2 regions of the Arthrobacter sp. CMU6 genome follow, and region 1 is predicted to be linked to the other one. Evidence: predicted binding sites of a transcription regulator. Region 1 holds the regulator's gene; the other holds the start of a gene.
What was found. Region 1 encodes HrcA, which represses chaperone genes, less so after heat shock. Its sites were predicted from a motif close to TTNGCACTCGNNNNNNNCGAGTGCNAA; they were not measured.

Region 1 (4,338 bases):
GCCGGGTCAAGATCTCCGGGCGAAGCACCGTCCCCAGCGGCAAACTCCACTGGCGCATCCTCAAGGTCCAGGACAACGGCGACAAGGAAAGCTACCTGACCGGCGAAGCCACGGCCGCCGCGGATCCCGCCGCCTCCGGAGTCTTCGGCATCACGGTCAATCTGGCGCCGGGCAACTACGAGGTGCGCGTCTCGCAGATCAATCCGGGCAAGCCCGAGGACGAACTCAACGTGGACAGCCGCGGATTCTCAGTCCGCTAAAGCTACCACCGGCCCAGGATGTCACTGGCCACCACGACGCCGGCAGGTCCCGCCGTCGATGACCGCAGGACGTGCGGCCCCAGCAGGGCCGTGACCGCCCCGGCGCTGCACAGCCGGGTGACCTCACGCGGACTGATGCCACCTTCGGGACCAACGATGAGGAATATCTCGCTGGGGCCGGACGCCTCCTGGCGCTCCTCAGACCACTTGCCGAGAACCCGCCGAAGCGGCGTAACCGCGTCCTCGTGCAGAATCACGGCAAGGCCGGCTCCCGCCACTTCCTTGGCCAGCGCCTGGGTGTCGACGGCGGGGCGCACCTCGGGGATCCAGGCTCGGCGCGCCTGCTTGGCGGCGGCCGTCACGGTGGACTGCCACTTCCCGTGGGCTTTCGCCGCCCGGTCACCCTTCCACCTGACAATGGACCGTTCCGACTGCCATGGGACCACGGCGTCGACGCCCAACTCGGTGGCGGTTTCGATCGCGAGTTCGTCCCTGTCACCCTTGGCGAGTGCCTGCACCAGCACCAGGCGGACATCCGGCCGCGGCTCCGCGCTGACGGACGTGCATTCGACCGTCAGCGCGGCGGGGGCGGCATCCGTCACGGTTCCGGTGATGCGTTTGCCGGCGCCGTCGGCAATGTCCACCTGTTCCCCCACGGCCAGGCGCTTGACGGTCACCGCATGCCGGGCCTCCGCGCCGTCGAGCACAAACACAGAACCGGGGACCGTTCCGTCCAGCGCGCCGGCCGGGGTGAAGAAAACGGGGTTGCTCACCGCTACAGGTTACCGAGGCGGTCCCGCAGCTTGGCGAAGACGCCGCCGCTGGCTGCGAGCTTGCCCTCGGAGAACTGCTCGCCGCGGAGCTTTGCCAGCTGCCGAAGCAGGTCCTCCTGGGCGGGGTCGAGCTTGGACGGGGTTTCCACCTGCAGGTGGACCTTGAGGTCACCGCGTCCGTAGCCGCGAAGGTGGGTGACGCCGAGGCCGCGGAGGGTGATGATCTCGCCCGACTGCGTGCCCGCCTTGACGTCGATCTCCTGCTTGCCGTCGAAGGTCTCCAGGCTCAGCTCGGTGCCAAGGGCAGCGGCAGTCATGGGGATGTTCAGGGTCGCGTGGAGGTCATCGCCCTCGCGGACGTAGGTGGCGTCGTTGTTGACCCGGATTTCCACGTAGAGGTCGCCGGACGGGCCGCCCGCGGGGCCGGCTTCACCCTGACCGGAGAGCTGGATCCGCGTTCCGGTGGCAACGCCGGCCGGAACCTTGATGGTCAGGGACCGGCGGCTGCGGATGCGGCCCTGGCCGCTGCACTCGTTGCAAGGGTCCTTGATGACCGTGCCGAAGCCCTCGCAGGATCCGCAGGGTGCGGCGGTCATGACCTGGCCGAGGATGGAACGGACCGCCCGCTGCACCTGGCCGCTGCCGCCACAGATGTCGCAGCGTTCCGGGTGGCTTCCCTCGCGGCAGCAGGAGCCTTCACAGGTGGGGCAGGTGACGGCCGTGTCCACTTCCAGCTTCTTGTTGACGCCGAAGACAGCATCGCGGAGGTCGATCCGGACGCTGATAAGCGCGTCCTGGCCGCGGCGGACACGCGACGCGGGCCCGGACGTGCCGCCGGCGCCGAAGAAGGTGTCAAAGATGTCCTGGAACGCGAAGCCCTGGCCGGCGTAGCCGCCGCCGAAGCCGTTGTCGGTGCCGTTCTCGTTGCCCGTGGTGTCGTAGACCCTGCGCTTCTGCGGATCGGACAGCACCTCGTAAGCGTGGGTGACGGCCTTGAACCGTTCGGCGGCGTCGTCCCCGGGGTTGACGTCCGGGTGAAGCGAGCGGGCCAGCTTGCGGTAGGCCTTTTTGATCTCCTCGCCGGTGGCTTCCGGGGAGACTCCAAGAACGTCGTAGTGGCTGCTCAAAGTTCGTATCTCTTCCTGGTTGTACTGCCTGTGGTCAAAGAATGTCCGGGGCGTGCTGTCACGGGCCCAGAATCCTCGAAAGGTAGCGGGCCACCGCGCGCACGGCGGCCATGGTGGTGGGGTAGTCCATCCGGGTGGGGCCGAGGATGCCCACCTTGGCTGTGGCGTCGGGGCCGTAGCCGGTGGCCACAACCGACGCCTCGGCCAGCCCGTCGTAGGGGTTCTCCCGGCCGATGCTGACGGCCACGCCGCGAGGGTCCTGCGCCATGTCGCTCAGGAGCCGCAGCATCACCACCTGCTCCTCGAGGGCCTCCAGCACGGGTCCGATGCTGAGCGGGAAGTCAACATTGGACCGCGCCAGGTTGGCCGTTCCGGCAAGGACCATCCGGTCTTCCCGGCTGTTGTGGGCGAGGCCCTCAAGCCCTTTGCCGAGGGCCATGGCGACGGGGCGTTCGGCGGGAGTGCAGCCGGCCACGACGGCGGCCAGGTGCTGGGGCAGCATGGCCACCGGTGTTCCGGCCACACCGGTCAGGAACCGGGTGCGCAGTGCGGCGACCGTGTCGTCCGACAGGTCCTGCCCGGCGTCGACGACGCGCTGGTCAACCTTGCCGGAGTCGGCGATCAGCACGATCAGCACCTTCCGGGGCGCCAGCAGCACGAATTCAATGTGCCGCACCACGGCGCGGCTCAGGTGCGGGTACTGCACGACGGCGACCTGGTTGGTCAGCTGCGACAGGAGCCGGGCCGTCCGGTCCAGGACGTCGTCAAGATCCTCGGACCCCTCGAGCAGGGTCTGGATGGCGCGCTTCTCCGCCGGGGAGAGCGGCTTGACCGCCGAGATCTGGTCGACGAACAGGCGGTAACCCTTGTCCGTGGGAATCCTGCCCGCGCTGGTGTGCGGGGCGGTGATGAGGCCCTCGTCCTCCAGCGCCGCCATGTCGTTGCGGATGGTGGCGCTGGAAACGCCGAGGTGGTGTCGCTCCACCAGGGCCTTGGAGCCGACGGGTTCGCGGGAATGGACATAGTCCTCCACGATGGCGCGCAGCACCTCAAGCTTCCGTGGTTCGCTCACAGTCCACCTCCTTTTGGCCGTAACCGCGCGGGGCATTAATCCTGCCCGCAGACGCTGTGGTTAGCACTCGACATGCCTAAGTGCTAACAAGTCTAATATGAGTCGCCGCGTTGTTAGCATTGGTACCGCTCCGGGCGAAATTCCGGGCGCCTGTCCCCCGGCGGCATCCCCGCGGCCGGAGCGGCTCCTTCCGAGTGCAGAGCGGTGAACGAATGCAGTACCAGACCTGGGGCCCGCAGGAAATGGCAGCGCCCGCGAAGAACAGCCTTCCCGAGGTGCCGGTGGAGCGCGGCATGGTGCTCGAGGACGTCCAGTCCGGCTGGGTGGGTGCAGTAACCCGGGTGGAGAAGTCCGGCGGCATGCACCTGGTGGCGCTCGAAGACCGCCGCGGAAAGTCGCGGTCCTTCAAACTGGGCTTCGGATTCCTCCTGGAGGGGCAGCCGATCCGGCTGATGCCCCCGGCCCCCAAAGCGAAGCCCGCAGGGCAGGGCGCTGCACGGACGGCGTCGGGTTCGGTGCGGGTGGAAGGGCAGCGCGCGCAGGTCGCCAAGGCCAGCCGGATCTGGGTTGAAGGCAAGCATGACGCCGAACTCGTGGAAAAAGTCTGGGGTGACGATCTCCGGGTGGAGGGCATCGTCGTCGAACCCCTCCATGGCATCGACGACCTGGCGGCGGCCGTCGCCTCCTTCCGCCCCGGTCCCGGCCGTCGGCTGGGCGTTCTGGTGGACCACCTGGTCCCCGATTCCAAGGAGTCCAGGATCGCCGACGCCGTGATGGCGTCCCCCGGCGCCGCCGGGAACGTGCTGATCGTGGGCCACCCCTACGTCGACGTCTGGCAGGCGATCCGGCCCTCCGTACTGGGCATCCCGCAGTGGCCTGTGGTGCCGCGCGGCACTGACTGGAAAACCGGCATCCTGACGGCCTTCGGCTGGCCGCACGAGACGAAGGAAGACATCGGCCTCGGCTGGCAGAAACTCCTCGGCGCCGTGCGCACCTACGCTGACCTGGAGCCGGCCCTCCTGGGCCGGGTGGAAGAGGTCATCGATTTCCTAACAGTTCCGTAGCTCCGGTCCCGCGATTGGGCGTTGAGCCCGCGATTGCCCTAC
Region 2 (4,338 bases), on a different contig from region 1:
CTGAGCGTCCGCTTCAGGATGTTCCTGAGGCCCGGTCGCCCTGGCGGGTGGAACAGATTTCCTGGTGCGGGCGGCTTCACGGTCATAGGCGCGGCGGCGCTGGGGGTCCCGGAGCACGGAGAACGCCTGCATGATGAGCTGCAGTTCGGCGGGCGCGGACTCACCGCCGGCGACATCGGGGTGGTGCCGGCGCATGAGGGCGCGGTAGGCGCGGGCGATTTCCCGTGACGTTGCGTCAGCGGAAACGTGCAGGACTGCGTAGTGGTCCGGGACAGGTCTGGTCATCATGAAGCCTGTTGCTGCTGGCAGGATTCTTTTGCGTATTGCGGTTGCAGTGGCAGCAGTAGGGGGCAGGCCTCCGGTCCCGCGCCTGGACGCGGGATTCCGGATGCCGCCCCTTCGCGTGCATCGAAGCGTTATGTTCCGATCTGTTGCTGCTGGCCTTTGCTTTCGATTTCGATCTTCCGCGGCTTTGCCTGTTCGGCAACGGGGATCCGCAGTGTCAGCACACCGACGTCGTAGCTGGCCTTGATGTTCTCGGTGTCCAGCGTGTCGCCCAGGATCAGCTGGCGGCTGAAGACGCCGCGCGGCCGCTCGGAAACCACCAGCTCGACGTTGGGCTGGGTGGCGTCCCGGCGCTCCGCCCGGACGGTAAGGACGTTCCGTTCAACGTTCAGATCCACGGCGTCGGGCGAAATCCCGGGCAGGTCAAACGCCACCACGAATTCCCCGTCCTCCTGCCACGCGTCCATCGGCATGGCCGCCGGACGGGCTGCTGTTCCGAAGACCTGCTGCGTGAGCCGGTCCAGCTCACGGAACGGGTCAGTACGGATAAGCATCATTTCCCACTCCCTTCAGCATCTAGATTCCATGGCTACCCACCGCCGGGTATCTGTGACAGTGGATATAGATTTCTTATAGCACTGGTGACAAACTGATGCAAGAGGAATATCCAACCAGATTGACGGGAAACCCATGGCAAACCAACGCAGCAGCGGGCGCCGGCTGTACGCCATTTCAGTGGTGGCGGAACTGCTGGGAACGGGCCAGCAGAACATCCGGCTCTATGAGCGCCGCGGCCTGCTCACCCCGAAACGAACAGAGGGAGGCACCCGCCAGTACAGCGAATCCGACCTCGCGGTCCTCCGCCGCATCGGAGAACTCCTCGATGAGGGGCTCAACCTGGCGGGCGTGGCCAAGGTGCTGGAACTGGAAATGGACAACACCCGGCTCCGGCGCCAGCTAAAGCGCGCCCGCACCTCCCGCCCGATCAAGGACAACGACAACAGTGACGGCGTATAAGGCAAGCAGGGGCAGGGACGGCCGGCGTACAGCCGACGGGCGCCGGCGAAGCTTCTCCAGCACGAACGCCCGAACGGCCCGGGGCTCCGGCCCCGGACGGACCGCCGGGCGGGAAGGTCAGCGACCCGCCGGCGACGGCAGAGCTCCCGCCCGGCATTCCGGCTCACTGTTCCGTGCAGAAGCGTTCCGTTCAGCGGCCAAGGATTCGAACCCGGAGCGGATAGATGACACCGTCCCGGGATTCGTCCCTGGCGGCCGCGGCTTCCATGCTCGCGCACCGGCGGGCAGCCATCTTATGGGTCTGGCTTCGGCCCGGGAGCTGAACGTCTGTCTCTAGGACAGTCCTGCGATCCCGGGTTGCTTCCAGGACGGTTCCCGTCCTGGAAGGTTCCGGCTGAGCAGCTCCAGCAGTTCACCCTGGTCCAGGCCGGTGGCCTCACTGACCTCGGCAAGGGTGGCATCTCCGGTGCGCAGCAATGCCGTGGCGGACTCCCGAAGGGTCCGGCATGCCACGTCCAGCGTGGCTTCGGCGGTTGCTATGACTGCAGCCAGCGCCCTCAGCCCCTGGAGCTCCGGATTCATCTCGTATCACCGCCCTTTCATCTGGATCCACACCGGACTGGGAGTCCGGTGCGCTGTTCAGGTGTGCACCCGGTGGGGATCGAACCCACGACCCGAGGATTAAAAGTCCCCTGCTCTTCCAGCTGAGCTACGGGTGCCCGCCGCCCTGAGCAATATCCGTCGCCTTCTCTCCCTCTCCTCATCAGGATCTATATCACCAACCATAGATTTAGTAGCACTTCCACGCCGCAGGCGCAAGATTTTTTGGGCATAAGAGCCCCCGGAAACTCTTGCACGGGGCGGCGGCCGGTGCTATTTAAATCTATGTCAGCGGATGCAGATCCGGTCGAAGATGATCAAGGAGGCATGTCATGTTGATGCTCGATCCGTTCCGTCAGCTGGACCGCCTCGCCGAACAGGTGCTGGGCACCGTGGCCCATCCCGCCGCCATGCCGATGGACGCGTGGCGGGAAGGTGAGGAATACGTCATTGCTCTCGACCTGCCTGGAGTCGAGGTCGATTCCATTGACCTGGGCGTTGACAGGAACGTCCTGACTGTCCGCGCCGAACGGAAGGACCCGGTCGGCGAAGGCACCGAGATGGTGGCAGCAGAACGCCCCCGCGGGGTCTTCAGCCGACAGCTCATCCTTGGGGACGCCATGGAGACGGAGAACATCAAGGCAGGCTACGACGCCGGCGTTCTGACCCTGCGCATTCCCGTGGCCGCCCAGGCCGCACCGCGGAAGATCGAAATCGAAACCAAGGGAGGCCAGCAGCCCCAGATCAACGCGGCTTAACAGACCGGCACGGGACGCCCGTTACACGCTAACGCTGCCTCATCGGGCGGTAGGCATTCAGAAATGCAACGCCACCGCGCCTTGTAGCGCACATGCAGCAGCAGCGCACGGGCTGTCCTCAACCGGCGGTCCCCGATCGCGTGAGCGGCCGGGGACCGTTCCATTGGTGTCCGGCCGCATGCGGCCGGGGACCACACAGGGATCGCCGCCCCTGTTGACCCAACCATTTCCGGCTTCACGACTGCCGACCAATGTTCCAGGAAGGGGGTGACAGCGGTGAATGATGAGGGCCGGCCGGTTGCCTACACAGCCCTGGCGAGGGGGACGCCGGTTATCTCCCGCTCCGGACGGGCGTTTGGCACGCTGGACCGGGTCCTGGATGACAGAGGGGACATTTTCCACGGCATCGTCGTCGCCACCGGGGCGGGCCCGAGGTTCGTGCCCCGGGACTCGATTGAGCGGATGACAACCACGCAGATCCGTTGCGCCCTCACCGACGAACAAGCCGCGGAACTGCCACCGGCCACGTCTGACCGGCGCACCAGGACCAAACCATGGTTCGCCCGGAGGGTCCCGTGACGGTCAAGCCCCTCCGTTGGCGGCCATGCCAGGAAAAGTTCCTTTCCAAACAGAAGAAGTGGAGGTGTGCAGGGCTATGCCGGATCGTTCCCCGGTTGTTGATCCAAAGACCGAAGCTGATGGCCGGCCGGGTAGCGGGGCCGGTGCGGGTACGGTTCCCTGGCGGACGGAGGGTCTGCCGGGTGGTGAGAGCGGCGCAGGCTCCCCAAAGGGTTCCAGGGGCTGGGGAGCCTGGCAGAAGTGGGCACTGTGGGCCACCCTGCTATACGTTGCTGTCTTTGCCGCGCTCTCGATTCAGGATCAGTCAGCCCGTCCCCAGCCCGTACCATACACAGAATTCAAGGCACAGGTGGCGTCCAACAACGTCTCCGAAATCTTCGCCCGGGGAAACACGATTGAGGGAACGCTGAGGCAGGAACGGCCCCTGCCCGGAGCGACAGCCAATTATCAGCAATTCACCACCGAGCGGCCGGCCTTCGCTGCCGATGACCTTCTCGGCGTTCTGGAGCGAAACAAGGTCGCCGTGCGCGCCACCCCTGCTATCCAGGAACGGGGACTGCTGCTCAACCTGCTGCTGTCCGTGGCGCCCATAGCGCTGCTCGTCCTGTTCTACCTGTGGCTGCTCAAGCGGCAATCCGGGCTGTTCGGCATGGGGGGAGGGAAGAAATTCCAGCCGGTGGACCCAGGGAAGATCCGGGTGACCTTCAAGGACGTGGCCGGTATCGATGAAGTCGAGGCCGAGATCTCCGAGGTCGTTGACTACCTGAAAGCACCCGACAAGTACCGGCTAATTGGAGCCAAACCACCAAAGGGCGTTCTGCTGAGCGGCCCGCCCGGAACAGGAAAAACACTGCTGGCCCGGGCGACGGCGGGAGAAGCCGGGGTCCCGTTCTTCCACGCCAGTTCCTCCGAATTCGTCGAAATGATCGTCGGGGTGGGAGCCAGCAGGGTCCGCGAACTCTTCCAGGCCGCCCGCGATGCGGCGCCTTCGATCATCTTCATCGACGAGATCGACGCGATCGGGCGGAAACGCAGCGGTTCCCTTGCCGTGGGCGGCCACGATGAACGGGAACAAACCCTGAACCAGATCCTGACCGAA

Region 2: the regulator HrcA is predicted to act here: its motif matches at 2,096-2,122, upstream of AC5RWD_RS20830 (Hsp20/alpha crystallin family protein).

The regions. Positions count from the first base shown of each region.
Region 1 is NZ_JBNHFL010000012.1:32,523-36,860, forward strand. Features, by position in the region: gene AC5RWD_RS10290 (GerMN domain-containing protein) at 1-260, shown strand, start outside; gene AC5RWD_RS10295 (16S rRNA (uracil(1498)-N(3))-methyltransferase) at 263-1,033, opposite strand; gene dnaJ (molecular chaperone DnaJ) at 1,036-2,160, opposite strand; gene hrcA (heat-inducible transcriptional repressor HrcA) at 2,219-3,232, opposite strand; gene AC5RWD_RS10310 (DUF3097 domain-containing protein) at 3,445-4,296, shown strand.
Region 2 is NZ_JBNHFL010000038.1:33,030-37,367, reverse strand. Features, by position in the region: gene AC5RWD_RS20855 (J domain-containing protein) at 1-285, opposite strand, end outside; gene AC5RWD_RS20850 (Hsp20/alpha crystallin family protein) at 417-839, opposite strand; gene AC5RWD_RS20845 (MerR family transcriptional regulator) at 976-1,302, shown strand; gene AC5RWD_RS20840 (hypothetical protein) at 1,636-1,884, opposite strand; tRNA gene AC5RWD_RS20835 (tRNA-Lys) at 1,949-2,021, opposite strand; gene AC5RWD_RS20830 (Hsp20/alpha crystallin family protein) at 2,235-2,660, shown strand; gene AC5RWD_RS20825 (hypothetical protein) at 2,928-3,239, shown strand; gene ftsH (ATP-dependent zinc metalloprotease FtsH) at 3,265-4,338, shown strand, end outside.